Regions from separate parts of the Pseudoalteromonas sp. NZS127 genome, predicted to be linked through region 4. Evidence: predicted binding sites of a transcription regulator. Region 4 holds the regulator's gene; each other region holds the start of a gene.
What was found. Region 4 encodes sigma-54, which starts transcription at its own class of promoters, with help from an activator protein. Its sites were predicted from a motif close to GTTGGCACGNNNNTNGNNT; they were not measured.
Positions count from the first base shown of each region.

Region 1: the regulator sigma-54 is predicted to act here: its motif matches at 4,114-4,132, upstream of flgF (flagellar basal-body rod protein FlgF).
Region 2: the regulator sigma-54 is predicted to act here: its motif matches at 4,706-4,724, upstream of I6E78_RS05130 (EF-hand domain-containing protein).
Region 3: the regulator sigma-54 is predicted to act here: its motif matches at 2,236-2,254, upstream of dps (DNA starvation/stationary phase protection protein Dps).

Region 1 covers NZ_JADYWN010000002.1:343,581-351,228, forward strand. The annotation lists gene flgJ (flagellar assembly peptidoglycan hydrolase FlgJ) at 1-587, opposite strand, end outside; gene I6E78_RS03505 (flagellar basal body P-ring protein FlgI) at 715-1,812, opposite strand; gene flgH (flagellar basal body L-ring protein FlgH) at 1,825-2,508, opposite strand; gene flgG (flagellar basal-body rod protein FlgG) at 2,525-3,313, opposite strand; gene flgF (flagellar basal-body rod protein FlgF) at 3,335-4,078, opposite strand; gene flgE (flagellar hook protein FlgE) at 4,306-5,682, opposite strand; gene I6E78_RS03530 (flagellar hook assembly protein FlgD) at 5,732-6,409, opposite strand; gene flgC (flagellar basal body rod protein FlgC) at 6,423-6,854, opposite strand; gene flgB (flagellar basal body rod protein FlgB) at 6,860-7,267, opposite strand; partial or broken gene I6E78_RS03545 (zinc ribbon domain-containing protein) at 7,508-7,648, opposite strand, start outside.
Region 2 covers NZ_JADYWN010000004.1:22,871-30,518, forward strand. The annotation lists gene I6E78_RS05105 (flavin reductase family protein) at 1-196, shown strand, start outside; gene I6E78_RS05110 (YHYH protein) at 230-1,882, shown strand; gene I6E78_RS05115 (hypothetical protein) at 1,892-2,422, shown strand; gene I6E78_RS05120 (ATP-binding protein) at 2,422-3,873, shown strand; gene I6E78_RS05125 (response regulator) at 3,882-4,562, shown strand; gene I6E78_RS05130 (EF-hand domain-containing protein) at 4,772-5,050, shown strand; gene I6E78_RS05135 (hypothetical protein) at 5,063-5,518, shown strand; gene yghU (glutathione-dependent disulfide-bond oxidoreductase) at 5,594-6,433, opposite strand; gene I6E78_RS05145 (rhomboid family intramembrane serine protease) at 6,507-7,100, opposite strand; gene I6E78_RS05150 (type 1 glutamine amidotransferase domain-containing protein) at 7,214-7,648, opposite strand, start outside.
Region 3 covers NZ_JADYWN010000001.1:37,737-45,384, forward strand. The annotation lists gene I6E78_RS00205 (DUF6515 family protein) at 1-33, shown strand, start outside; gene gss (bifunctional glutathionylspermidine amidase/synthase) at 154-2,022, shown strand; gene dps (DNA starvation/stationary phase protection protein Dps) at 2,317-2,832, shown strand; gene I6E78_RS00220 (TonB-dependent receptor) at 3,683-6,622, shown strand; gene I6E78_RS00225 (SulP family inorganic anion transporter) at 6,776-7,648, shown strand, end outside.
Region 4 covers NZ_JADYWN010000001.1:142,187-149,834, forward strand. The annotation lists gene lptC (LPS export ABC transporter periplasmic protein LptC) at 1-514, shown strand, start outside; gene lptA (lipopolysaccharide transport periplasmic protein LptA) at 504-1,049, shown strand; gene lptB (LPS export ABC transporter ATP-binding protein) at 1,046-1,771, shown strand; gene I6E78_RS00705 (RNA polymerase factor sigma-54) at 1,841-3,334, shown strand; gene hpf (ribosome hibernation promoting factor) at 3,361-3,648, shown strand; gene ptsN (PTS IIA-like nitrogen regulatory protein PtsN) at 3,653-4,105, shown strand; gene rapZ (RNase adapter RapZ) at 4,127-4,972, shown strand; gene I6E78_RS00725 (HPr family phosphocarrier protein) at 5,016-5,288, shown strand; gene mgtE (magnesium transporter) at 5,436-6,794, shown strand; gene I6E78_RS00735 (mechanosensitive ion channel family protein) at 6,882-7,648, opposite strand, start outside.

The sequences.
Region 1 (7,648 bases), on a different contig from region 4:
ACCATAACGGCTGGGTTTAAACCAATTTTTTTAGCCGCTGTTTTAGCATGCTCCCATACCGAACTTACAAACTCTTCGGCCGTTTCAAAGTTTGGCTTAGCTACTTCTGGCTTTTCGGTATTCATAGCGTTTTTATCTACAGGCTCGGTTACGGCTTTTTTACGCTGTTGCTGCGGCAACTCTATGCCAGCACGCTGATCGCTTAAAAGATCGTTACTGGTTCTGAGTACTGAAGCTGGGGTGTAATTTTTTGCCGTAGGAGAAAGTTGCTGCACTATTAAGTCGGCAAGCCCTAATGAGCCATTAGACGAGAGCTCTGATGAAAGTTGCTGATCGTGCATTTCTTCAAAAAACTTTACGCTACTTGAATTTAATGGGCTTTCTTTGTCTTCGAAGGCTTCGCTGGCTTTGCGCATGCTTTTAAGCAGCATTTGCGTAAATATGGCTTCAAATTGTGCCGCTGCTTTTTTGAGAGCCGCTTTTGAGGCATCACTAGACGCGTCGCCACTGTTTAGGGCGTCTTTACGCAAAGCGTTTAAGTTACCTAAATCAAAAAAGTTTTGCTTATCGAGGTGATTTGTTTCCATCAGCTTTTTGACACAATAATGAATAATGTATAAAGCAATGCAAAAATTGAGCCAGAGGGGAAGGTGTTAAGCAAGATGCCATCGGTTACCAGCTTTTAAAACTGACCACCGATAGCATTACGTTGTTTTAAATTACAACTAGCTGGCCGTTTATTGCGCCGGCTTCTTTTAGGGCTTCTAGTATTGCCATTAAATCGCCAGGTGCGGCGCCTACTTCGTTTATAGCGCGTACTAGGTCATCTAGGCTCACTCCGGGGTTAAATACAAATGCCCGTGAGTCGTCTTGTTTTATATCTATAATACTTTGCTGGGTAACAACGGTATCGCCATCGCTAAAAGCATTAGGCTGCGATACGTTTAGCTGCTCTGCAATCGTTACTGTTAAGCCACCGTGAGTAATAGCAGCTGGTTGCAGCTTTACATTTTTACCAATAACAATAGTACCGGTACGCGAGTTAACGATAATTTTTGCCGCTGTATCTGCTGGGGTAAACTCTAGGTTTTCGAGCGTTGATAAGTAAGACACGCGCTGCGAGGCGTCTCTTGGGGCAATAACTCTAATAGACGCTGCATCGAGTGCTTGGGCGCTATTTGGGCCTACTAAATCGTTTATGGTTTTTTCTAATCGCTTGGCGGTAGTAAAGTCTGGGCGATTTAAGTTAAAAGTAATATAGTCGTTTTGCATAAATGGGCTTTTAACTGCACGCTCAACGGTTGCGCCATTTGGAATACGCCCCACTGTTGGCGTGTTTATAACGACTTTACTGCCATCAAGCCCTTCTGCGCCTAAACCACCTACAATTAAACTACCTTGACCAATAGCGTATACGTTGCCGTCGACCCCTTTTAAAAAGGTTTGTAGTAAAGTACCACCACGTAAACTACCTGCACTACCAATAGATGATACGGTAATATCTATAGTTTGCCCGGGCTTTCTAAAAGGCGGTAGCTCAGCATGCACTGCAACCGCAGCCACGTTTTTAATTTTTGGTTTTAAGCTTGCCGGTAGCGTAATGCCAAAGCTGTTTAACATGCCTTTAAAGCTTTGCTCGGTAAATCGGCTTTGCTTCTCGCCCGTACCAGGTAAGCCAACAACTAGGCCATAGCCTACTAATTGGTTTGAGCGTACGCCCTCAACCATAGACACATCTTTAATGCGCTCGGCCATGGCAGGAAGTTGCCAGCCAAGTAACACCATTAAACAAAGAACTTTAAATACATTCATAATGAATGTCCTCTAAAAAGGAAAAAGTGAGCTACTAAAAAAGCGTGTTAGCCAACCGGCACTTTGCGCTTCTTGAGTTTGCCCTTTGCCCGAATATTGAATTCGTGCATTAGCAATTCTATTTGACTGTACGGTATTGTCTGCAGTTACATCTTCTGGCCTTACTAATCCCTCTAAACGAATAAATTCTTCGCCCGAGTTTAACGTTAGCCATTTTTCGCCGCGAATAACTAAATTACCATTAGGTAAAACACGCATTACGTTTACCGATATATCACCGGCTAAACTATTTGACTGATTTGATTTTGAGTCGCCTTTAAATGACGCGTCGCTGCCAATACCAAATTGAATGCTGTCGCCGCCAATATTTACCGGTAATCCGCCTAAACCAATAACGGGGTCGAGTTTTGCGTCTGACTGCTTATCGGTTTCTGTTTTTGCCGCTTTAGAGGCTTGCGTAGACTCTTGCAATTTAACCGTAATTATATCGCCGGTACGCAGTGCTTTTTTATCGGCGTATAAGTCGTTCGATAAATACGTATTAAACAGTGAGCCATTAGCAACTGCCGGTTCAACATTGGGTTCTGGGTACATGGGTGCATAGTAAGGATCGTCTTGTACTACGTCACTATTTTGTGTAGACACACAGCCACTTAACAATAAAGTACCCGCTGCAAATAATATAATATTGCGCATAATAACCTCTAAAATATTATAATTGCTGATTGATGTAGCTCATCATTTCATCAACTGCCGAAATTACTTTTGAGTTCATTTCGTAAACACGTTGGGTTTCTATTAGGTTTACCAACTCTTCGGTTACGTTTACGTTTGACGTTTCTAGTGAGCCTTGAATAATAGTGCCTAGCCCATCAACCCCAGGGTTACCCTGCACCGGCGCGCCACTTACCGCAGTTTCGGTGTAAAGGTTTTGCCCTATAGGCTCAAGGCCCGACGGATTAATAAAGTCACTAATGGTAATTTGTCCAATAACCACGTTATCGGCCTGCCCTGCAACTCGTACAGACACTTCACCGTCTTGCGATACAGTTATTGATTGCGCGTCGTCGGGTACGTTCATTTCAGGCTGAACTACATAACCGGCACCCGAGGTTACAACTCGCCCTTCGCCATCGGTAGTAAATTGACCATTGCGCGAATAAGCAATATTGCCATCTGGCTGCAACACCTCAAAAAACCCCGGACCTGATATCATCCAATCTAGTGAGTTTTCAGTGGTTAGCATATTACCTTGCGAAAAGTTTTTTTGGTTGGCTACCACTTTGGCACCAGCACCTAGCATTAAACCTGATGGCATTTCGGTATCTTGCGATGAGCGACCGCCTGGCTGATTAATGTTTTGGTAAAGTAAATCTTCAAAAACGGCGCGGCTTTTTTTATAACCAACCGTACTGGCGTTGGCTAAGTTATTTGAAATAACCGAAATGTCGGTTTGTTGGGCGTCAAGCCCTGTTTTACTGATCCACAATGCTGGATTCATAATCGTGTCCTCATTTTAAAGTTAAACTATGCGCAACAGCTGATCTTGCGATTGATCTATTTCTTCTGCTGTTTTCATTAGCTTTACTTGTAATTCAAATTGGCGTTGATGGCTGATCATATCGACCATTTCGTGTACCGGATTAACGTTCGACATTTCTAATGCGCCGCTTATCACTTGTACGTTAGCTGAGGTTTCAACCGTTTGATTTGGTTTTGGTCTAAATAAACCATCGTTACCTTTTTCAAGTGTTGAGTTATCTGCCTCAACCACTTTTAAACGATCAACCTCTTCTAAAAAGTTAGCCGGCGCGCCTTGTGGGCGTACTTGTATGGCACCGTCTTTACTAAATTCTATTTTTTCAATCGGGACTGGCAAAATAATAGGGCCGCCTTCGCCAATTACTTGACGACCACCGCTGGTGACTAACATGCCTTCGGCGGTAATGTTAAGCGTACCTACTTTTGTATAAGCTTCGTTGCCGGAGGCGTCTTGTACACTTAGCCAGGCATTATCGCTCATGGCAATGTCGAGCTCGCGACCGGTTTGCTGTATGCCACCCGATGTCATGTTTGAACCTGGGCGCTCTTCCATAGAAAACACCCGCGATGGCAAACCTTCACCAAATGCTTGCATTGATCGAGCTTGGGCAAAGTCGGCTTTAAAACCTGTGGTATTTGCGTTCGCCAAATTATTGGCTTTAAGGGCAAGCCCCATTAAGCTTTGCTTAGCGCCAGACGCGGCAATGTAGACCATTTTATCCATAACATCGACTCACTTAAAAATCTCTGTAAGAACAAATGCAATATATGCGCCAGATTAAATTTAATACTAAAAACTGTTATTTTGAAGGAGTGTAAATACGCATAAGAAAACAATAAAAAGAAGGGAAATATGCTTTTTCGTACTTAGTGTGCGGCGGCAAGCTAGTTGCCCAAAATAAAAAGGCTGCAATTAAGCAGCCTTGAATATTCAAATTAATAAATTGTGCTTTATCTAATTTGTAGAATACTTTGCTGAATTGTTGAGTTAACTTCCAGCGCTCGCGAGTTTGCTTGGAAATTACGCTGTGCGCTAATTAAATCAACTAGTTCGTTAGTTAAGTTTACGTTTGATTGCTCAAGCGCTGATGAGTTGATATTACCTAACGTGCCAGAGCCTGGTTCACCGGCAATAGGCTCGCCTGACGCTATACTCGCTTTCCAACCTGTGCTGCCCACTTGTTGTAAACCTTGTGAGTTTGAAAAACGTACCATAGCCACTTGGCCTAAAAATGTAGAGTCGCCATTACTGTACGAAGCCACAACTTTACCATCGGCACCAATATCAATACCCGCTAAACGGCCAACCGTTGCACCGTCTTGCTCAAGTGCTTTTACTTCAAAGCGACTTGCGTATTGAGTAGGTATTTTATTAGCTGTACCGGTTTCATCACGCCAGTTAATTTCAACAGGCGCTGGGAAGGTAGCGCCATTGGTTAATAAATCAGAAAGCCCCGCTGTGCCACCGCCTCCAGCAGTTATAGACAATGGATTAAAAGTGTTACTTAAGTTTGCTGTTTCTGTACCATTAATAATTGTACTTTCCGGTAAACCACTTGAGTCAAACTTAAAAGTAGTCATTGGGCTGTACGGAGCTGCTGTTTGCTCAACACCATCGGCACCAAAAGATTTACCATCAAGTGTTGAATGCACGTTCCATTGGTTTTCATTACCGGGTACTGCAGGGTCGCTTTTTACAAAAAACAGCTGCAATACATGTGGCTCACCGAGTGAGTCATACACGGTTGTTGAGGTTGATGAATTATAAGTTGCACTTTCGGTAGGGTTAAACGCAATTGTAGGTGCAATTGATCGTGAGTCTAAATTAAACGAGCTATACACGCTTGAAGTAGCACGCGGCGATCCTGACGAGTCAGGTATTTGTAAAGCCGATGAAGTACTTAAACTCACTGATGTAGTATCACCTGTTGAAGGGTCAACCGGAAAACCTTGTAAAAAGCTGCCATTTGCATCTACCACAAAGTTGTCTTTGTTTAACTTAAATGCGCCGGCACGTGTGTAGGTAAAATCTTGCGCGCCTAGGTCTTGGCTAGTTGCAAAGTAACCTTCACCGGTAATCGCTAAATCTAACGAGTTATTGGTAAACTGTAATGATCCTTGGTGAAATTGTTGTGCAACCATAGTCGTTTGCACGCCGTCACCATTTTTTGTTTTACCCGAACTAAATACCGACGATGCATACACGTCAGCAAATTCTGCGCGCGACTCTTTAAAACCCGTAGTATTTACGTTGGCTATATTATTTGCCGTAACGTTTAAATCTTTTTGTGCGGCAGCAAGGCCGGATAATGCAATATTGAAGCTCATAATTGACCTCTAAACTATTTAATTTTTAGCCCGCTGGCTAATGAATCTTTTACGCGATTTCTGCAACATCAGTCAGCCTAACCGCACCTTCTTTAGTGTTAATAATGATGCCATTTGCACCATTAATATTAACACTCTCAATATTTTTAAAGGTAGCAATTGGCAGGCTCGAAAACTCACCATTAGTACTCCCTTCGGCTTTAATTTTATATTCACCAGGGGGTAGACGCTCACCAGCTTCATTTTTACCATCCCATGCAAAACGCACTGCACCTGCTGGTTGCGAGCCTAAATCTATAGTTCTAACTAACTGCCCAGACTCATCTTCAATTCTAAGCTTTAAGCTTTCAACTGGCTTTTCGGCAACAACTGAGCCTCGTGCATCACCTGCTTCATTTAAATCTAACGTGTCAGACTCTAAAAGCGCCTGCTTACCTACTAATGTAGATGCTTGCAAAGCTGAGTTTGATGTCATTGATGCAGCTAAAGCTTCAAAGTTAGAGTTTAAATTTGAAATTCCCTCAGCCATAGTAAAGCTAGTCATTTGCGCAATCATCTGATCGTTATCAGCCGGTTTACTCGGATCTTGAAACGACAGTTGCTGCGTTAGTAATGAGAAAAAATCTTCTTGGGTTAACGCATCACTCTTGTCTTTACTGGCTGCTTGTTTTTCTTGCCACCGTAAAGAGTCTAAATAGGATGAAGATGTACTAATATCGTTACTCATAACCTACCCTCTGTTACCGCTGGCCTAGCAGCAGTGTTTTACTTAACATTTGCTTTGCTGCATCGGCAACTTGCACATTTGTTTGATACGAACGAGAGGCAGAAATCATGTTTGCCATCTCCTCAACAACATTAACGTTGGGTTTATAGATATAGCCATTTTCATCCGCACTTGGATGGTTTGGGTTATATTCGATTTGTAATGGTTTGTTGCTCTCAACAATGCCTAATACTTTAACGCCAACAGCGGAGCCCTGTGGATTACTTGCTGATGCTGAAGCTTTAGTAAGCTCAGCAGCAAATACAGGTTGTCGCGCTCGGTAAGTTTTATCCTGAGAAGAACTAATAGTATTCGCATTAGAAATATTACTTGCGGTGGTGTTTAAACGCACATTTTGTGCGCTCATACCAGAACCAGCAATATCAAAAACATTATATAAACTCATAATTATTATCCTTGGCTACCGAGTGCATTTTTCAGACCTTTAAAACTGCCGCTTAAAAATTGCAAGCTGGCCTGATACTCCATAGCATTCTGTGCATACAAGTTTCGTTCCACCTGTATATCAACTGAGTTGCCATCACCTGTATCTGGTTGATTTGCATTACGAAACATTTCTGAACCACCAACTTCTTTACTACCACCGGCAATGTGTTTACTGTTGGTTCTAACCATACTATTGCCGCCTTGTTGGTGTGACTTTGCCGTTTTTAGTGCAGAGGCAAAGTCTATATCTTTTGCTTTATAGCCCGGCGTATCAGCATTAGCGATATTGGTAGCGAGCATTTCGGCTCTTTGAGAACGGATCAACATAGCGTGCGGGTGCACACCAAGCGCTTTATCAAAACTGATAGCCATAACCATCTCCAAAAAATTGACTTAGCTTGAACAAAGCAAGAAATAAGCCATTTAACTAATTTTTGTTTAAAGTTATTTACTAAACTGATTAAACATAGCTATTTAAAGTGCGGGTTTTAGGTATTTAAAGTGCGGGTTTTAGGGAGATTTTAAGGCAATAAGTAAATTGATATGAGCCAATACAGTTATTGTGAACTACCCACCGACGCCACTACGTGTCGATCAATGGGCTTCTACAGTCTAGCTTATGAATGCTAGGCTGCTTCTTTTTTTCTCAGATCCAACAGCAAACTTCGATAGCTCAAAGACTTTCGTTTTAATGGCTGCTTTCCGCTGAGAAGTGGGATTAACCCTTGCGACGATTCCAGCCGCTATTAAGTC
Region 2 (7,648 bases), on a different contig from region 4:
CGAAGTTATTAGTATTTCCAATGAGCCTGGCGGCGGAAAAATGATGTTATTGGATGTAGTGGGTATTTGTATAAACGATAGCGTGATGAGTAATGGCTATATTGACCCTGAATTATTAAATGCAGTGGGCAAAATGGGCGGCGATTACTTTAGTACAACCAAAGATAAATTTGTGCTCAAAAGGCCACAATTGTAATTTTAATGTAGATTCTTCCTTAGTTTGTGCACATTGTTTGCACTTTCACTTGTTAACTTTGTTTTATTAAACGTTAATGTAAAGGTTCAAACATTGAAAACGCACTCTAAAACAAAAACCTCGAATGTAGCTAAGTTATTCGCATTAAGTGCACTTTGCATCGCTTTAAGCGCATGTAATAGCGATTCAACAAGTGCAACTATTGAAGGCGAAATAGTCAGTAATGCAGCTCCAACAGTTAATGCGGGTATTGATCAAATAGTTAATGCGGGTGATACCGTTTATTTAAACGCTACGGTTGAAGATGATGGTGAAGTATCGGTTAGCTGGTCGCAAACATCGGGCACAACCGTTAGTTTATCTTTAAGTACTGCAACGTCAACAGAGTTTGTAGCACCTGAGGTATTAACCGACGAAGCACTGATATTTGAACTCAGTGCAGATGATGGCACTAATGATGTTGTTATAGATAGTGTAACAATTACTGTGCGTGCATCATCAGATTATACTAGCAATACCAGTGCAAAGCTTGCTAGTTGGCTAATTAACAAGGATACAACTTCTACTTATATACAAAATAATGGTGCAGTGGTTGAAGATGTGCAATCAGTTGAAGTTGTTAGCGTTGCACAAGATGATGCTGACGTTGAATACATGTACGTGCAAACCACAGATATTCCAAAATATGACGTAACGCTTACACAAGAGCAAGTAGACGCGCTAAATAACCGCCCACGTGCAGCCACCGATTTTTATAACGGTGTAACCTCAGCAGCAGTAGGGCAAACAATCTCTTTTGGTGAAGACATAGGTTATAACAGCAGCACTGAAAATTGTAATGATACAGGCGGTGCAGGCTATTGGCCTCCAGGACCTGGTTGTCCGACTGAACAAGCTGTAGAAGCGTACTTTCCAATAACACCCACCGATTTACCTGACACCGAAACCTGTGAAACTGGCCTAGGTACAGTTGGTTTAATGGTTAATGGCACCAGCATATTTAATTGGGGCGATGGTATGAGCTACGGTAATAATGTTTGGTATACGTTAGCGCCAATTGCCGAACAATACGATGTGGATGTATGTGGCGGACACGCTGCTAACGGAGAATATCATCATCATTTTTACACGAGCTGCTTAGCTGATTTACTTGAAGATGATGGCGATGCGCATTCACCAATTTATGGTTTTGCAGCTGATGGCTACCCACTTTATGGCCCTTATGAAAGTAACGGGCAACTTGCATTAAGCGGTTGGGAAATGCGCGATTATGGTGCATCAACAAGCGAGGGCGGTTGTGGTACGCAAGGTGAGCGAAGCTGTACTTTAGTCAATCAATACGATATTAGCCAAGGTACACAAATAAGCGATACAGGCCCAGCTATTGGCGCAGAAGTAACAACACTTTCAGGTAATACATTAAATGCCGACGACGGTTATTATTTTGAAGATTATTACTACGCCCAAAAAACAGTAGCAGGTGCACAACTTGATGAGCATAACGGCCACGATACCAACGATGGTAAAGGTTATCACTACCACATAACACTTTCGTTAGACAGCGATGGTAAATTACAGCCTTCGTTCCCTTATCAAATTGGGCCACGTTTTAAAGGTCAATTAGCTGATAATTCAATTGGTCGCTGTGATACGGGCGAAACAATGGGTCCACCACCAAGAAGGTAAGGAGTAACTATGCGTTATTTTAAATACGCATTGATCCTAACTACTGCTGTGCTATTGAGCTTTAAGCTCTTTGCGCAGCAGGAAATGATGGATCATAGCCATATGCCTATTGCAGTACCAAACGCTGCACCCACACCGGCACTGAGCCTTAAGTTATTAAAAGATAGTATGTCGGGTTATAACTTAATTCTAGATACACAGCGTTATGATTTATCAGTGCCTCCTGAGGGCGCCATGAACATGCAACAAATGATGAGCGCGACAACAAACGAAAATACCGGTTTTTTACAAGGCCACGCTCATTTATATATTAATGGCGTTAAAATACAGCGAATTTACGGACATGCATTGCATTTACCTGCTAACTTATTTAAAAGTGGTATAAATACCGTATCGGTTACTTTAAATAATCATGGTCACATGTATTGGACCGCTCAGGGCAAAAAAATAGTTGCTACGTTGTATGTTAATGATCAAACCAAAGAGTTTATAACATACCGATTTGAAAGCTTTCCTAGCAAGGTTAAAAATACGCATTAATGAAAATTCATAATAAACTTTTTTTAATACTATTTAGTTTTACCTTTAGTGTTATTGCAGGGATGGTAATACTTATACAGTGGAGTATAGGGCAAGGCGTTATTGATTTTGTTAATGCAAAAGAGATAAAAGCATTAGAACCACTTACGCTACAACTTGCAAAGCAGTATCAAAAAACGCCCTCGTGGGAGTTAGTTATTGGCGGCGACAAAAACTTTAGAATGCTTATAGAATCGCAACTAGAAAACAGCCAGTTTTTATCTAAGTTACCAAAAAGCCCTGATCCAAGAGGGCGAATGATGCGCCGGCCACCACCATCCGAGCATATTGTTTTAGGCGCGCGCCGACCACCTCCTGAAAATATTGCTCATTATGCTTTGCTTGACGAAAATAAACAGCGAATAGTGGGCAGGTATTTAAGTAATTTAAACTATATGACTACAGCCATTACAGTGAATAATAAAGCGGTTGGTTATTTAGCTGTATCCAAAAGAGATAGCTTAGTTGATGGCTACGAACTTGATTTTTTACAGCAGCAAACAAACTACTTATGGTTTATTGCTTTAGCGGCGGTACTGCTTACATTACTGGTTACCTTTTTATTATCTCGGCATTTAGTTAGCCCAGTAAAACAAATAGCTAACGGTATGCACCGCTTAACGCAAGGCAATTACGAGACTAAGCTGACCCTAGATCGAAAAGACGAACTAGGGCAGTTAAGCGAGGATTTTAATACGCTTGCATTTACGCTCGCCAAAGACGAGCAAGTACGTAAACGCTGGCTTGCCAATATTTCTCATGAGCTTAGAACGCCAATGAGCATTTTGCTTGGTGAGCTTGAAGCTATGCTACTTGGCATACGCGAGCCAAATGCAAAAAATATAAACTCGGCCAACGACGAAGCCCTGCATTTAAAGCGCTTAATAGACGATTTGCATATGCTCAATAGCGCAGAGTTAGGGGGCATGCATTACACTATGCAAGCTACTGATATGGCATTGTTATTAAATACTATTGAGCAAAAATATCAGGTTATACTTGAGCAACATAATATAAAGCTCTACCTATTAAATGCTGCAAAAAATATAACCGTTCAAGCAGATAAAACACGCCTTTTACAGTTATTCGATAATATTTTAATGAACGCAGTGCATTACGCACAATGCTCTACTATTTCATTAACGGCGAGTAATATAAGTATTAAAGGGCAAATGTATTTACAGCTTATTATTGAAGATAATGGCGTGGGGGTTGAGCCATCGCATTTATCGCACTTATTTGAGTATTTATACCGAGTAGATAGTTCGCGAAATCGCCAAGAGGGCGGTTCGGGTTTGGGGTTATCTATTTGTCAGCACATAGTTAAAGGTCATAAAGGCGAGATTAAAGCTGAAAAATCTAGTTTAGGCGGTCTTGCTATCATTATTAAATTACCCTTATTTAAAGCTTAGAGGACACTATGCAAGAGCAAATACTGATTGTAGAAGATGAGGTTAAGCTGGCTAACTTAATAAGCGATTTTTTAACAAGCCATCATTACATAACGCATCAAATACATCATGGTAATGAAGTACTACCTTGGCTTGAAATTAACAAGCCTAGTGTGATTTTGCTCGACATAATGCTACCTGGTCAAAGCGGAATTGAATTGTGTAAAGCAATTAGGCAGTTCTCTAATGTGCCTATCATTATGGTGTCGGCAAAGGTAGAGGAGATTGACCGATTACTTGGGCTTGAATTAGGAGCCGATGATTATATTTGTAAGCCTTTTAGTTATGCGGAGCTGGTGGCGCGTGTTAAAGCTATTTTAAGGCGCTTGAATAACGTTGAGCCAAAAACCAATGTTATGCAACTTGATGAAAGCACCTACAGTGTAAAATACAAAGCAGCAAGTATTGAGCTTACCAATGTTGAGTTTCAGTTATTTAAGCCCTTGTTTAACAACCCTAACCGTATTTATTCGCGCGATAGCTTAATGGATACTATGTACGCCGATCAACGTATTGTGAGCCAGCGTACTATTGATAGTCATATAAAAAAATTGCGTAAAAAGCTGGACGAATTAACCAAAACCGACAGCGTTATTCAATCGGTTTATGGTGTTGGTTATCGCTTTGTAAATCCACAGCAGTGTAATTAACAACAAAATGTTTGATTAATTAGCATAATACGATGCGTTAACGTAAGTAATTAATAACCACTTTAGCTTTTTACTCGCATTGGCATTTTGCTATCATTTTAAATTTATGCATTAGCGATATACATTATTTTGACTTCCTCATTATTTGCACATTATTTGCATTTTTACAGCGTAATCTTTTGTTATTAATTAAGCAAAAGGTTACGAGCATGAAACACTTATCATCACTTACAATTATTACACTATTGTCGGTTGCTTTTTCAGTAAATGTTGCAGCAAGAGGCAGTGATAGCAAACCACCTAAACCTGATTTTTCAAGCATGGATACCAATGGCGATGGCGTAATTAGCTATGCAGAGTTTAGCGCTAAAAAACCACCACACGGCGAAGACGCACAAACAATTTTTGACGAAATAGATTCAGATGGTAATGGCGAAATTAGTGAGCAAGAAGTAAATGATCATAAACCACCTCGTCGTAAGCGTTGAAAGGATACTGTAATGATTAATAATATTAGCAGTAATTCTGCAAGCCTGGTGCTGCAACAAAGTAGCCAAACCGCAAAGTTAACAACAGCACAAAGTGACTTTGTAAAACAAACACTCGCTGAATTCGATGCCGAAAATTTAACGGCAGAAAACGCGCTAAGTATTCAAGCTGCACTTAAAGAGCAAGGTATAGCGCCAACAAAAGAGTTGGCTGAGCTAATGGGCGAGTTGGAGTTTGACGCTAAAAGCATAGGTGATGATGCTCGACCTGAAGGTCAGCGCCCGCCACCACCGCCTAAAAATTCAATTGAGCAAGTAAATACTAAAGATGTAGTTAGTTATTTAGATGAGTTGTTAGCGCAGTATTCAAGCCAGTTAAATGACGAAGATAAAAGTTCTATTTTATCGGCGGTTCAAGAAAAGTTTGCTTTATCACAAGGTGATTCGATACTGAGTGTTAAAGCGTAATTATAAATAAGGCAACACCTAAACTAAAAAATCAGCTATTACAGCTGATTTTTTAGTTTATCAATAACAGCAAGGTTAAAAGTCACTACTACTGTGGCGCTCTGCTAGTTGCTCTTCTTCAGGTCCCCATGTGCGGTTAACGCGACGACCACGTTTTACGCCAGGGCGTTTTGAAACCTGTTTAGCCCAACGTACAACATGAGTGTATGAGGCAACATCTAAAAATTCAGCTGCATCATAAATGTCGCCAAGCACTAAAGAGCCATACCAAGGCCAAATTGCGATATCGGCAATTGAGTACTCAGCTCCTGCCATGTATTCGTTTGCACTTAAATGGCGGTTTAGCACGTCAAGCTGGCGCTTGGTTTCCATGGTGAAACGATCAATAGGATATTGCATTTTAGTGGGTGCATAACTATAAAAGTGGCCAAAGCCACCACCTAAGTACGGCGCTGAGCCCATTTGCCAAAATAGCCAGTTACGACATTCAGTTTTAGCTTTTAAATCTTTAGGTATAAGCACATCAAACTTTTCTGCTAGGTATTGCAGTATAGAGCCCGATTCAAAAATACGCGTTGGCGGCGTGGTTGAATGATCCATTAACGCTGGAATTTTTGAATTTGGATTAATATCAACAAAGTCAGAACCAAACTGATCACCATCACCTATGCTGATTAAATATGCGTCGTATTCTGCATCGGTTAAGCCCAGCTCTAACAGCTCTTCAAACATAATAGCGGCTTTTTGACCATTTGGTGTAGCAAGCGAATAAAGCTGAAATGCGTGCTCGCCAATAGGTAAGGTTTTGTCATGAGTTGCGCCGGCAATGGGGCGATTAATACTGGCAAATTTACCGCCACTCTCACTGTCCCATGTCCAAACTTTGGGTGGGGTGTATTGATTTTGATCACTCATAAAAATAACCTCTGTTTAAATGAAATACATATAAAAAAATATATGTATTAATAAATGTGGCCATTAAAATAAATTAAAGGCGAATTTTTTGACTTTTAAGTTTGTCGGATTTTGCTAATTTATAGCCTAAAAACAATCCGCTCAATGCTCCAAATAAGTGGCTTTCAAACGAAATATGCAAGCGCTGTGGTAGTACACCCCAAACAAATCCGCTGTAAAGTAGGGCAACGACAACAGCAATAACAATGGATTTAAATGAACGTCTAATTACGCCATAGCAAAGTATAAAACCCCACAACCCATATATAACGCCACTTAAACCAACATGAATATTACTACGACCAAATGCCCATACTAAAAAACCACCTACTAATGCGGTAAAAATAAATACGTTATAAAAACGCTTAACGCTGTATTGGCAAATCAACCAACTTAAAACCATAAAAGGCAGCATGTTACTGGCAAAGTGCCACCAACTGCCATGTAAAAATGGCGCGCTCAGTATGCCAATTAAGCCATTAATGCTGCGCGGATAAATGCCAAAACCATTAAGATTAATGCCAGGTAAGCTATTAATTAGCTGTAAAACAAAGCAAATTGTAACAATACTAAAAATAGCGAAGCGTTTGCTTGTTAGTAATGACCGTGTGGTTGGCTTGGTTGCCATATAATCGTCCTAGTTGAGCTTAATAGTTGCCAGTATAGGAATTGTATTTGCTAATGCAAAGCAATTAAAAAAGCACAGCATTAAATGCTGTGCTTTTTACTTATAAATCGTTATTAACCTAGTTTGGTTAGTAGCTTTTTAGCAGCAAGTTCTGAGCTTGCTGGGTTTTGACCGGTAATTACTAGGCCATCTTCGAGTACAAGTACACCCCAGTCATCCGTTTTTTGATAGTCGCCGCCTTTTTTAATCAGTTCGTCTTCTACTAAAAACGGCACTATGTCGGTAAGTTGTACTGCCGCTTCTTCACTGTTAGTAAAACCAGTTACTTTTTTACCAGCAACAAGTGCATTACCATCGGCATCTTTAGTATTCAAAAATACGGCACTGGCATGACAAACAGCCGCTACTGGCTTTTGCTCTTTAATAAAGCTTTCAATAAGTGCAATAGAGTCGGTGTTTTCTACTAAGTCCCATAGTGGGCCGTGGCCGCCTGGGTAAAATACCGCGTCAAAATCTGTCGAATTTACTTCACTAAGCACTTTGGTATT
Region 3 (7,648 bases), 100 kb from region 4:
GTAATTAAATATCTCGCTGTTAAACTCAATTAATACTGTCTTTATCTGTCGCAAATAAAAACCTAAATAAGGGCATAGCATTTTATCTTGCTATCAAGCTACTTCGCTCCTATAGTCAGCAGATTATAGGCCTTTATTTTGAACAAACTTGTTATGAAAACTAGCACTCCAGCTCGTGATTTTGGTGAACTATTAGGTTACGCACCTGGTAATGTTGCTGTTTACTCGTCTGACTATGACTCTGCCGACGAAAGCATTTACCCTAACCGCAGTGCCTATCGCAGTTATTTAGATGGCATTTATATGGGTTATAAATGGCAGTGCGTTGAATTTGCTAGGCGCTGGATGTATCTCAATCATGGTTATATTTTTGATGACATAGCCATGGCTTACGATATTTTTGAGCTACGCTCAGTACGTGAAGTTAACAGCCAAAATAGACTTCCCTTACAAGCATTTAAAAATGGCGCAAAGCATCACCCTCAAGTTGGTAGTTTACTTATTTGGGAAGAAGGTGGTGAGTTTGAAGAAACCGGCCATGTTGCCATTGTAGTAGAAGTTCACCCTGATAAAATTCGTCTTGCTGAGCAAAATGTTGGCCATCAAACATGGCCACAAGGTCAAAATTGGTGCCGCGAGCTTAAAGCTAAAATAACCAAAGATGGCGACTATTGGATTGAATGCTCTTATAACGATGCAACTATTTTAGGCTGGATGACCCAAACTGATCAAATTGAACACGCAGAACCTACCACTGAAATAAACACCGATTTATTTACAATCAAATCTAATTACATTGCCGATACAGGCCAAGCTGCAAAGTCATGGTTAAATATTGCTAATGATGACGAAGCCGCCTATGTAGACATGATGCAAGGCCACAAGCTTACCTCCAATGCAGAGGATCAACATAGCTACTTTACTATTTCACACACAACCCAACAAGTCATTGAGCACGCCACTAATGAGCTGCATGGCTTATTTATGCATGCCACCGATTATGTGTTACAGCACCCTGAGCTATTAAAAAAGTTTAATTTACCTGAAGTAGTACTCAATAAAATTCGTCAATCGTGGGATAACCGCTTAAATCAATTGATCACCAGTCGCTTTGACTTTGCACTAACCCCCGCAGGCTTAAAAGTGTATGAATACAACTGCGACTCCGCTTCGTGTTATATGGAAAGCGGTAAAGTTCAGGGTAAATGGGCAAAGCACTTTGGGGTTAAAACGGGTATTGATGCAGGCCAAGATTTATTTAAAGACTTAGTAAAAGCGTGGCGAAAAAGTGAAGTAAAAGGTTTAGTTCATATTCTTCAAGATGACGAGCCAGAAGAGCATTACCACGCTTTATTTATGAAAGAAACAATTGCGGCAGCAGGTTTTGAGTGCAAAATTATTATTGGTTTAAATACTCTGTCTTGGGATGCCTTTGGCAATATTATTGATGCCGATGGCAATAAACTTAATTATGTATGGAAAACCTGGTCGTGGGAAACTGCACTTGAGCAAATTCGTGAAGAATGCGAGGCTGATCAAGCTCAAAATCATAATTTTGAGCCGCAATGGCAAGCAGGAGCAACCCCGCGGTTGGCTGATGTATTATTGCGTAAAAATGTCATGGTTTTTGAACCACTATGGACACTGATCCCCAGTAATAAAGCAATCTTACCGGTGCTGTGGAGTTTATTTCCTAATCATAAATATTTGCTCAATACCGCGTTTGAGCTCAGTGATGAATTATTACAAACCGGCTATGTAGTAAAACCCATTGTTGGCCGCTGCGGAGCAAATATTCAACTAGTCGATCAGCAACAACAAACCATTGAGGAAACCGCCGGACACTTTGCATCCCAAGAGCAAATATATCAGCAATTATTTGCGCTACCAAAAGTAGACGATTACTTTGTACAAATATGCAGTTTTACCACAGCAGGAAAATATTCTGGTGCGGGTGTGCGAGTCGATAAAAGCATGATTATTAATGGCAATAGTGACTGTATGGCACTGCGGATTGAATAACTCGTCAAATTAATAAACAATACTTTGCGGGCTTAGTTTTAGGGCTTAGCATTAAATATAATAGCTAAGCCCTTTAGCTATTATATTTATTACACTGTGCATAATTTACAAAAAAGTGCATAGTTTTCAAATATGTAATATTTAACATCATTCTTCCCCTCATATTGAAAACCCTATCTGATTGTATATAAACAACTTTATTTAAAATCCCTTCTCGGCATGGTGATTGCTTTAAATAAAGTAAAGTATGTTCATATAGTAATTAATGGGCAAAATAATTAAGTAGGAGAAATTATGAGTAATAGTAACAAAACAGCTAAATTTACCGCTCCAGGTATGAGTAACGATTCAGCAGAAAAAACTATCTCTACACTCGACAATCGTATGGTTGCGCTAATTGACTTACAACTTACCCTTAAACATATTCACTGGAACGTAGTTGGCCCTAATTTTATTGGCGTGCATGAAATGCTAGACCCACAAGTTGCGGTTGTACGCGAAATGACAGACACCATTGCTGAGCGCATCGCAACGCTAGGTGGAGTACCTGTTGGTACGCCAAAATCAATTGTTGATCGCCGTACATGGGACGAGTACTCAATTGGTAAAGCCCTCGTTACCGAGCATTTAAGTGCACTCGATAATGTATATAGCGGTATTAATAGCGATCATCGTAAAGCCATAGATACGCTTGCTGATCTTGATCCGGTTTCTGAGGATATGATCACCAGCCAACTAGCCGAGCTAGAGCAATTTCAATGGTTTATTCGTGCTCACCTTGAATCATCAACAGGTGAACTACAAAAGTAGGTGCACTATTATAACTGGCATACATAGCTAAATATTTATTGTTAGTTAATAATTTAAAATTAAGAAAAGCCCGCATTATTAATAATGCGGGCTTTTTAAGTGCTAATAACTTACTAAAATAATAACCTACTAAAATAATTGCACATCATACATAGCAAAGTATCTGCATTTTGCTCTTAAAAAGTTTACCCCCAAGTAGCCATTAAATATTGTCACGCTCAGCAAATGCATAAAAAAGAACTTCCCCCGATTAACCCCTCGTACATCTGCATTTAAATTTTATACTATTATTACCAGTCGATATTTTATTTATATTAGCAATCAAATTGGTTAACCAACTAAGTTTTAAACTTAAAATAAAAACTACAAAGCCATTACCAGTAAGTAATTTACATTTCTTATTTTAAATAAACGCCTCATACACCCTCAGTAAGTTAATTTCTTTTTATCGCCTTGGTACTTATCAGCACTTTCTTATCTAAAACAATGAATTTTTTATAGGTTAAAACCCCAATCTTCCCAAATAAGTAAGGTTAAACTCACCCTGCTTTTAAAAATTATAATTAACAAATAGCAATAACAAACCTATATACCAACATTAAATTAAACTTTTTAACTGCGATTACAAAATAAATTAAAAACATAACTTGTTAAATTTGTTAAATATTAAACAAAAAGAAACCAAAATTGTAATACCAAATTCACATTACTGGTAAACAAAGCTTGAAATTAAAACTTAATTGGACTAATTTTAACCACACTTTACGCATTACCAAAAAAAGTAAAACACTGAAAAATTGGTAAACCAAAGCGCATCATCAACACACAATTACCCAAACGGGAGAGATACATGAAGCTTAATCGAATTACTTCCTCACTAATCAATAAACAACATAAAAGTAATCCTGCACTTATTAGCGCGGCCGCACTTATTTTAATGACATCATCTACTTTAGCTGCACAAGAGTCTGAAAACACCTCAGCCACAGCAGATAAAAACATAGAGGTTATTGAAGTAAAAGGAATTCTTAACAGTATGAAAGCAGCTGCAATGCTTAAACGTACTGACGGTCGTATTGTTGATGCTGTTGTTGCTGAAGACATTGGTAAATTACCAGACAATAATATTGCCGAAGCCCTGCAACGTATTACTGGTGTATCTATTAATTCTGACTTTGGTGTGGGTGATAGTGTTTCGATTCGTGGTTTACCGCAAAACCGGGTTGAATTAAATGGTCGCTCTACTATTGGCGATTCTCGTGATGGCATTAGCCTTCAAGATTTTCCATCAAGTTTCTTAAAAACAGTAGAAGTTGTTAAGTCGCCAACTGCCGATATGATTGAAGGCGCACTTGGTGGTACGGTTAGTTTAAGAACGGTTCGCCCATTAGAATTAGATAAACTAACAGCGGCCATGTCATTAGATGCAGAATATGCAGATAAAACCGAAAACGTAGCGCCTATTTTCAGTGGATCTGTTGGTAATAATTGGGATTTTGATGAAATGGGCACGTTTGGTGCCATTGCTATGTTTTCATATCAAGATCGCGAAATTCGCCAAGACGAAACGTCTAGCCGCGTAAAACCTCAAGACATAGTAATTAACGCTCAAGAAGGAAACACACCAAGCGGTAACGCCATCGTCAGAGATGAGCACAGTATTGAGCAATATGTAGAAAAACGTGAACGTACTGCTGTAAATTTGTCACTTCAGTGGGCACCACACTCGGGTAATGGCATGGTATACCTTGATTTAAGTGGTACTAAGCGCTCTGGTGAGCAAGCTGGTAACTCTATTTTAGGTGTAGCAGGTTCACTATCAACAGATGCAAACACCACACAAGACGCTAACGGCGTAAATAACTATACGTTAACTAACGAATTTGGTATTCCTAAAACATACAGTGATTTTCGTGATACTGACTCGTTTTCAAATGCACTTGGTGCAGAATGGAACCTTACCGATAGCATCAAAATTTCTGGTGAAGTTGCTGTTGCATCCTCTGAAAGCATAAGACCAGACTCAGAGTTTACATTGCGTCCAATCGAAAAATCGACGTTTGAAGCCAGTGGCGGGGTTGATTTAGTAAACCATTTATATGATGGCGCATTTTCACAAGACGGTAATCGCTTACCAAGCATTATACACTCAGATCCAACTGCATTTACTAATCCACAAAACTTAGCATTAAGAACATTCAAAAGCGAAGATAGAAAAACCAATAATGATGAAACAGCGGTTCGTTTTGATATTGAAATGTTTGAGCCGTTAAGCAGTGCAAACTGGATCTCTAAAGTAAAAGCAGGTGTTCGCGCTACTAAACGCGATTACGAATATGAACAATACAAAGTAGAAATTAAAGATATTTATAAAAACGCTATTAACGACTCAGATGGGTCATTAGCAACTTTATGGGCCGATGATTATAACGCCCTATTCCCTGGCAGTTTTACAACTATGAGCCACGATAACTCTTTTAATCAACTGGGTCACTCTGGTCAAAACGATCTTTTAACATTCCTTACTTATAATGGCTTATCTAACCCAAGTAATACGTATGCTCAATTACAGCAACTATTAGCAGGCACTAATTTAGCGTCTACTGGGAGCTTACACGACAATCAAGAGTTTCAAGAAAGCGCATACAAAAATGTAGTTGAAGACACCGCTGCAATTTATATATCGGCTTATTTAGATTTTGATAGCGTTACAGCCATTGTGGGCGCTCGTTATGTAACAACAGATCTTGAGTCAAGTGTTTACCAAAACGGTATAAAAGTGACGGGTGAAAATGATTACACCGACTTTTTACCTAGCTTAAACGTGACATATAACTATTCAGACGAAACACTATTTCGCTTTGCTGCGGCAAAAGTTATGCGCAGAGCCGACTTTAGCGAGCTAAGCCCTGCATTTGACGTAAATAACGACCGAACCGGTGCAACTCAAGGAGCTATTGATTTAGAACCATACCGCGCAACCCAATACGACTTATCTGTAGAGCATTACTTTGACGAAGGTAACGTATTGTCTTTTGCACTATTTTATAAAGATGTTAAGTCATTTTTAAGCAACGAAAGCACGTGTGTTGCCTCATCAACTACCGCTGCACTGCAAAACGTAACACAGTGGAACCAAGTATGTCAGCTTGATACTGCCGGCGTATCTCAAGATAATATGGTTTACTCTGATGCAACTAACTATCCTGTAGATGCTGATGGTTTTAATCACGTTGCGGGCCTTAGAGATGCAGGGCTTACCGGCATCGATACCGTTAAAAATATTAACGGTGAAAACGGCTCTGTTCAAGGTTTTGAAGTAGGTTACCAGCAGTTCTTTACAAGCCTGCCGGGTGCGTTTTCTGGTTTAGGTATTAATGCAAACTACACTTACGCAGACAGCGAACAGCCAAACGGCAACCCACTATTAGACATTTCTGAAAATACTTATAACTTACAAGTATTTTGGGAACACGAAGGCTTCTCTACTCGCCTTGCTTATAACTACCGTGACGGTTTCTTAAGTACTGAAAACGAAAAACGCGTAGAAAACATTAACTCTAACGGCAGCATTTCACAAGACGGTACTGTTTATGGTAATAACTACCGCGATGACAGAGGCCAATTAGACTTTTCTGCAAGTTGGGACATAAACGAAAACTTTACCCTAGTAGGTAACGCAACAAACTTAACCGGTGAACCTTCAATCTACCTATCTGAACTAGGCGGTGCTTGGAAGTACACTGAGGCGGATCGCCGTTATAGCTTAGGCATTCGCGCTAAATTTTAATTTTCCCTAAAGGCTAAAGCCTGCTTTTATGCAGGCTTTTTTATGCCTAAATAATAGTAGCTTTATATTGCATAAAAAACCCACTCCCTAGCTATACTTATCTTAATATAAAACTTAATATCAAAGAGCAATTACTATTAATAAGGAAAGGTAGTGCTGTCGCGTTTATATAATTTTATGCCGGGTTTAAATACTTTACTTCATTATGAACGACAATGGTTTGCTGATGATTTAAGAGCGGCATTATCGGTTGCCGCCGTGGCGCTACCCGTTGCTATTGCTTATGCACAGTTAACTGGTGTTAATGCTGCAGTTGGGCTGTATTCCTGCATACTACCCATGATGCTATATGCACTTTTTGGCACCTCAAAACAATTAATAGTTGGCCCCGATGCCGCAACCTGTGCAGTTATAGCTGCAGTAGTAACCCCGCTTGCCGCAGGCGACAGTTTTAAGCACTGGCAGCTAGTTGTAACCATGACCGCCATGACCGGTTTTTGGTGTTTTATAGCCAGTAAATTTAAATTAGGTGTATTAGCAGACTTTTTATCTAAGCCTATTTTAATGGGCTTATTAAACGGCGTAGCCATAACTATTATTGTGGGTCAGTTTTCTAAAGTATTTGGTTTTACCTTTGATGAAAGATACCTACTTGAACGCTTAGGGGGGGTGCCCACTTATTTATCACAAACCCATATTCCCACTTTATTAATGGCCTTATTTACTGTGGTTATTTACTTTGTTATGAAACGACTAAAGCCTACATGGCCCGCATCAATGTTTGCCATTACCTTGGGCGCAATATTAGTGTGGTTTTTTAATTTAGAGCAATTTAATATTAAAACCATAGGCACAGTAACCGGCGGACTGCCGGTATTTAACACCCCTGTATTTGATATTGGTATTATTCGTGAACTAGTTGTGCCGGCACTTAACTTAGCCATAGTGAGCTTTGTAAGTATGATGCTAACAGCGCGTAGTTTTGCCGCAAAAAATGGCTACGACATAGATGCAGATAAAGAGTTT
Region 4 (7,648 bases):
TATGGTTTGGCTTTGGTACCCTTATTTTACTCAGGTAAATACGGTTGCTAAAGCCGACTCAGAAGTAATAGCTAAACCCGATTACACCGCCATTGAGCTAAAACAAACAGCTTTTGACGAAAACGGTGAAATTAGCCATAAAGTAACTGCGGTTAAAACGGAGCTTTACGAGCAGCTAGGATTTACCTTATTCGAAAAACCTACTTTCATATTGTACGACGACAGACAAAAAACGTGGCGTATCAATGCTGATGAAGCAACACTTTACGATGAAAGACAATTAATTTTAGAGGGTAATGTAACTGCCCAAAACTTAATTGATGGCGCAATGATAGACAAAATTACCGCCGACAATATTCAAGTAGATATAATGCTACTCACTATGCGCAGCGAACAGCCCGTTATTATAACTGGACCGAATTTAAAGATCACCGGTAAAGGCCTTGAAGCCAATTTAACAACCGAGGTGATAAAACTAATTAACCATACGCGAACACTATATTATGACCAATAACCTTGCAAAAATACTTATTATTCCATCGCTTATACTTGTATTTAATAGTAATGCGGCAGAGCAAAGTACTTCCCCATTAGCTAATCAAATTTCTATTAGTGCTGACCGCCAAGAAGGCCAACTAAAAGAAAACGTTGGTATTTTTGAGAAAAACGTCGAGATAATTCACGGTAATCGTCGTATCACCGCCGATCGTTTAGAAGTACATAAGCGCGACGAACTTGGCGATAATAAACAACTATTAATTGCCACGGGCAGTCCTGCATATTTTGAAGAAAAGCAAGCAGATGGTACTGTCATGAGCGCCAGCGCTAACGAAGTACGTTACGATGTAGCGAAACGTTTTTTAACCCTAGTAGGAGATGCAAACATTTCTCAAGCTGGGCAAAAAATTACGGCTAAAAGCATCACCTACGATATAGAGCAACAGCTTATAAGTGCTGAAAAAGATGAAAACTCAACTGATCGGGTACACACTATTTTAGTGCCTATAGACGTAAAAAAAGAACAAAAACTCAATAAAGGTCAGCCATGAGTACATTAAAAGCAGAGCTATTAGCAAAAAGCTATAAAGGCCGTGAAGTTGTTAAAAATGTAGGACTTGAAGTAAAAGCTGGCAGCATTGTTGGTTTACTTGGCCCAAATGGCGCAGGTAAAACCACTACCTTTTACATGATTGTAGGCTTAGTTCCTAGCGACAAAGGTAAAATATTAATTGATGATAACGATATTACCTTACTTCCTATGCACAGCCGTGCTCGTTTAGGTATTGGTTATTTACCACAAGAGTCTTCTATTTTTAGAAAGCTCACTGTGTATCAAAATTTAATGGCTATTTTAGAAACGCGTAAGCAACTAAATAAACAAGCCAGGGAAGAAACCCTAAATAGTTTGTTGGACGAATTTAGCCTGCAACATATTCGCGACAGCTTAGGTATGGCACTATCTGGTGGTGAACGTCGCCGCGTAGAAATAGCACGTGCTTTAGCTGCAGATCCTAAATTTATATTGCTTGATGAGCCCTTTGCTGGCGTGGATCCTATTTCAGTACTCGATATTAAAAAAATTATAGAACACCTTAAAAATCGTGGTATTGGCGTACTAATTACCGACCACAATGTAAGGGAAACCCTTGATGTTTGTGAAAAAGCCTACATTGTTTCTCATGGGGAGCTAATTGCATCTGGTACTCCTGAATTTGTATTAAACGATAAAACAGTACGTGATGTTTATTTAGGCGAGCAGTTCAAACTGTAATATTTATGTTATTACTATAAGCATCTGCTAAGATTAATCATATCAATTTATAAGGATTGTTAGAGATAAATGAGGCAATCATTACAGCTGCGCATGGGCCAGCAACTTACAATGACTCCGCAACTGCAACAGGCTATTCGCTTATTGCAGCTTAGTACCTTGGATCTCCAGCAAGAAATACAAGAAGCACTTGATAGCAACCCATTACTTGAAGTTGATGAACAAGATTACACGGAAGAATCAGCAGGTAAAAACGAGCAAAAAGCAGATGACATTACTGTTAGCGCCTCTGCTGACGACACCCCAAGCGAGTATGAGCAAGATAGCGGTGAAGCACTAAATAAAGACACCATAAGCGACGACATGGCCATGGATGTATCATGGGATGAATATATGAGCGCAGCGCCTGCCTCTTCATCAGGGCCAATGCCTGAAGATGAATCTATTTATCAAGGTGCATCAACCGAAACCCTGCATGAATACTTAATGTGGCAATTACAGCTCACCCCTTTTAGCCCTACCGACGAAGCTATTGCCATAGCTATTGTTGAAGCCGTAGATGACTCTGGTATTTTAACCCTCAGTTGCGAAGACCTTTTAGCAAGCTTTAACCAAGAAACTGACGACGAACACGAAGTAGAACTAGATGAAATAGAAGCAGTGCTAAAGCGCATTCAATTATTTGATCCTGTTGGTATTGCAGCTCGCAGCTTGCAAGAATGCTTATGCATTCAATTAAATCAATTTGATAAAGACACCCCTTATATTAACGAAACAAAAATGGTGTTAACTGATCATATCGATTTACTCGCTGCTCGCGACTATCGTACGTTAATGAAAAAAACTAAGCTCAAAGAAGAAGAGCTTAAAGAAATAATGACACTTATTCATACGCTTAATCCTAAGCCTGCGGATACTATTGTCAGAGAAGAGTCTGAATACGTTATACCTGACGTGTCTGTTAAAAAAATAAAAGGCCGCTGGGTGGTAGAGCTAAACCCAGATAGCATGCCAAAAATACGTGTTAACAGCCAATATGCGGCTATGTCTCGTACAGTAAAATCCAGCGGTGACAGCCAATTTATTCGCTCGCACTTACAAGAAGCTAAATGGTTTATTAAAAGCCTAGAAAGTAGAAACGAAACACTCCTGAAAGTAACTAATTGTATTGTTAAGCAGCAACAAGCGTTTTTTGAACATGGCCCAGAAGCCATGAAACCTATGGTATTAAACGATGTTGCCGAAATAGTTGAAATGCACGAGTCGACTATTTCACGGGTCACTACGCAAAAATATATGCACACTCCACGTGGCATTTTTGAGCTTAAGTACTTTTTTTCAAGCCATGTAAGCACCGAAAATGGTGGCGAATGTTCATCAACTGCCATACGTGCCCTGATTAAAAAGTTGATAGCTGCAGAAAACTTAGCCAAACCATTGAGTGATAGCAAGATTGCAGATATATTGGCTGAGCAAGGAATTAAAGTAGCTAGACGGACAATTGCAAAATATCGCGAATCTCTGGCTATTCCCCCGTCGAATCAACGTAAAAGCTTGATTTAAGACGTACAACAAAGAGGAAAATGCTGATGCAACTAAACTTAACTGGTCGTCATGTAGACATTACAGACTCATTAAGAGACTATGTAAATAATAAATTTGCAAAGCTGCAAAGACACTCAGATCACATAACTAATGTGCATGTTATTCTCGATGTAGAAAAATTAAGTCAAAAAGCTGAAGCAACAATTTTTGTAAGTGGCGCTGAGCTATTTGCATCGACCGAACACCAAGATATGTACGCTGCCATTGACTCGTTGATTGACAAACTCGATCGTCAAGTAATTAAACACAAAGAGAAGTTTGCTCGACACTAACACTATGAAATTAAGCTCACTTATATGCCAGGACTGCAGCAAAGCTGTGGTCCTTTTTAATAGTAAAAAAAGAATTTTAGAATTCATCAGTGAACTCGCGCATAAAAAAATGCCGTATTTACCTCAGCAAGATATTCTCACTGCTTTATTGGCAAGAGAAAAGCTAGGTAGTACCGGTATTGGCCGAGGAATAGCAATTCCACATGGCCGTATGAGCGGGGCACAAGAGCCTCTTGCCTTAATTTTAATAAGCGAAACCGCTATTAATTTTGATGCAATTGATAATCGTCCAGTTGATATTTTTGTTGCGCTTATAGTGCCCGATGGCGATAACCAGCAGCACTTGAAAACACTAGCCACAATAGCTGATAAACTAAACGATAAAGAGTTTTGTAAGCAATTGCGTGCGGCAAAGTCTGATGAAGCGTTATACCAAGTTATTTTGGATCAATCCTAGTTACTAATAAAGGGGTGGTAAATGGAATTAATTATTATAAGTGGCCGATCAGGTTCTGGTAAGTCAGTTGCTTTACGTGTTGTAGAAGATTTAGGTTACTATTGTGTAGATAATATTCCGGTAAATTTGCTGCCTTCATTAGTGCGCAGTGTCTCTGATAACTACGATAAAATAGCCGTTAGTATAGACGTGCGTAACCTGCCTAAAGACCAGCAGCAGTTTAACGATATTCTTGAGTACTTACCCGACTTTGCTAAACCAACGTTATTTTATTTAGATAGCGACGATCAAACGTTAATCCGCCGTTATTCAGAAACACGTCGCTTGCACCCGCTTTCGATTGATTCGCTACCGCTAGATTTAGCAATAAAAAAGGAAAAAGAATTACTCGATGTACTCGTAACGCGGGCTGATCATGTCATTGATACAACCGATTTAAGTGTGCATCAACTTGCTGAATCTATGCGTGAAACCATACTCGGTAAAAAAGACAAACAGCTTATCATTACCTTTGAGTCGTTTGGCTTTAAGCATGGTATTCCCAAAGGTGCTGATTATGTTTTTGATGCGCGTTTTTTACCAAACCCACACTGGGAACCGGAGCTCAAGCCTTTAACTGGATTAGATCAACCAGTAAAAGATTATTTAGCTAGTCATAGTATTGTGCAAAAATTCACTTGGCAAATTCAAACCTTTGTACAAACGTGGTTACCACACCTAGAGCGTAATAATCGCAGTTATTTAACCATTGCTATTGGTTGTACTGGTGGTCAGCACCGCTCAGTTTATTTAGCGCAAACAATTGGTGAAAGCTTTGCTATGTCTCACCCTAATGTAAAAATTCGCCATCGCGAGCAAGAAAAATAATTCAATTTAAATAATCATCTGTTCAGCTTAAGTAGAGTATCTTATGCGCTTAGAAAATACATTTTTAATAAAAAACAAGCTAGGCCTGCATGCTAGAGCTGCTACCGTATTAGCACAATTAGCGGTACAATTTGACGCATCTATTACCTTATTTCAAGATGAAAAAGAAGCCGCTGGCGATAGCGTACTGGCTTTAATGTTACTAGAAAGCAGCCAAGGTAAAGAAGTAAAAGTAGTGTGCGAAGGACCCGATGCAGAGCATGCTTTACATGCCGTTGGCCAATTAATAGCGCAGCGCTTTAACGAACAAGAATAGTAGGCACTTTATTTAAACCAAGTAAACGAGCTAAAATATAGGGTTAGTGAAACCTTAAGCTAGTTTGGCTAAAAAAAGTAAGATAAACTGAACGAAGTTAATGACTAACTTCTTCCCTAACGTTATAAAAATAAATTAAGGACGCCAATGCCCGAAACTTTCGAACAAGACTATCCACTACAACAATTACAACAAGTGACCAAGTCACTCAATAGTGGTCAGTTTGTTCAAGTTAGGCGCATGCTGGCAAAAACAGCTCCTTGTGATACCGCACTTTTACTAGAATCATCACCACATAAAGTTCGTCGCCTGCTCTGGCAATTAGTTGATCCAGATGTACAAGGTGATGTCCTTGAAGAACTCTCTGAAGATGTACGTTTAGGCATTATTGCCCAAATGGAACCTAAGCACATTGCTGCTGCCACTGAAGACATGGGCCACGATGACTTAGGTGAAGTACTGCGAAGCCTGCCTGACACGGTTTATAAAGACGTGGTTAGCGCCATGGACATTCAAGATAGAGAACGTGCTACGCAAGCACTCTCCTATCAGGAACGCTCTGCTGGCGCGCTGATGAACACAGATACAGTAACCATTCGCCCTGATGTAACCCTAGATGTGGTACTGCGTTACATTCGTCTGCGCGGCGAACTCCCTGAGGGTACCGACGACCTTTACGTTGTCGATAAGCATAACTGTTTTTTAGGCGCTTTATCGTTAAGCACCTTACTAACCAATTCGCCCGAAAAAATTGTTCACGACCTAATGGATGAAGACTGTGAGTCTATTCCTATTTCGATGGATGAAAGCGAAGTGGCGCAGTTATTTGAACGTCATAACTGGATATCAGCCCCAGTAGTTGACGACAACGCCCAGCTACTTGGCCGTGTTACTATCGATGACATTGTTGATGTAATTCGTGAAGACGCAGAGCATCACTTATTAGGTTTAGCGGGTCTTGATGATGAAGAAGATACCTTCGCACCGGTTTTAAAAAGCTCAAAAAAACGCTCTGTTTGGCTAGGTGTTAACTTATTAACGGCTCTGGCAGCCGCTTTTGTTGCCAGCTTTTTTGAAGGCACTTTAGCAATACTGCCTATTTTAGCCGTGCTTAACGGCATTGTCCCCTCAATGGGTGGGGTGGCCGGTAGCCAGTCATTAACCTTGGTTATTCGTGGTATAGCAGTGGGTCATATTAACCAAACTAACCAACGTTTTGTAATGATAAAAGAGCTAGCCATTGGTGCATTAAACGGTATTTTATGGGCTGTTTTAATTGCCAGTGTTATAGCCCTATGGCAATGGGACTTAATGCTTGGCGCGGTACTGGCGTTTGCAATGTTTATGAACTTAGTTGTTGCGGGTGTGGCGGGTGCGTGTATTCCTATAATACTTAAACGTATGAAAATAGACCCTGCACTTGCTGGCAGTGTAATACTCACTACAGTAACCGATATAGTAGGTATATTTGCCTTTTTAGGCACCGCAACTTGGTTGCTGGTTTAATAAATAAACCAGCGCACATTACTGTGTAAATACGCGCTGGTTAAAAGTAACTTTTACGCAATATAATTTAACCAGCGTTCAGGTTATCTAGTCTTCTTTATTGATTGTAGAGCCATCGGCTCCTTCTTGCTTTGACGATTGTGTATTTACTTTATTACTTATTATTGCATCGAGGTTTTCGCCACCTTTAACCCCAAAATCTAAACTACGTATTGGGAATGGAATACGAATATCAGCCTCATTTAGTGCTTGCTGTACTGCCACAACACCTTTGTGGCGTACTGTCATAAAGTCTGGCTCACCAGGGTATTTAATCCAAAACCACAATAATAAATTAATACTACTGTCGCCAAAACTCTCTGCGTATACGGCCGTTTCATCTTGGCGTATTACAAACTCAAATTGATTAATTTTATCCACAATAACGTTTGCGGCTTTTTCTATGTCTTCTGTTAATGAAATTCTTACCGGCACTTCTATGCGTCTAACGCCTAGCGTGCTGTAGTTTCGCAATACATTTCTAAATAGTATTTTATTAGGCACTAATATTTGCTGCCCATAAAAGCTCTCTATTAGTGTATTACGTAGGTTTATTGAATGCACAGAGCCAAACACATCATCAGTTTTTATTACATCACCTGGTTTAAATGGCTTACGAATACCCATAGCAATACCTGCTATTAAGTTTTCGGTCATATCTTGAAATGCAAAACCAATCGCTAAACCAACAATACCGGCACCAGCTAGTAATGACGTTACCGTGCCTTTTAAGCCCATAAAATCCAGTGCTATAAACACTCCTACACTTAATATCAGCACTTTAAATATAGAAGCCATTAAATCAGCTATCTGTT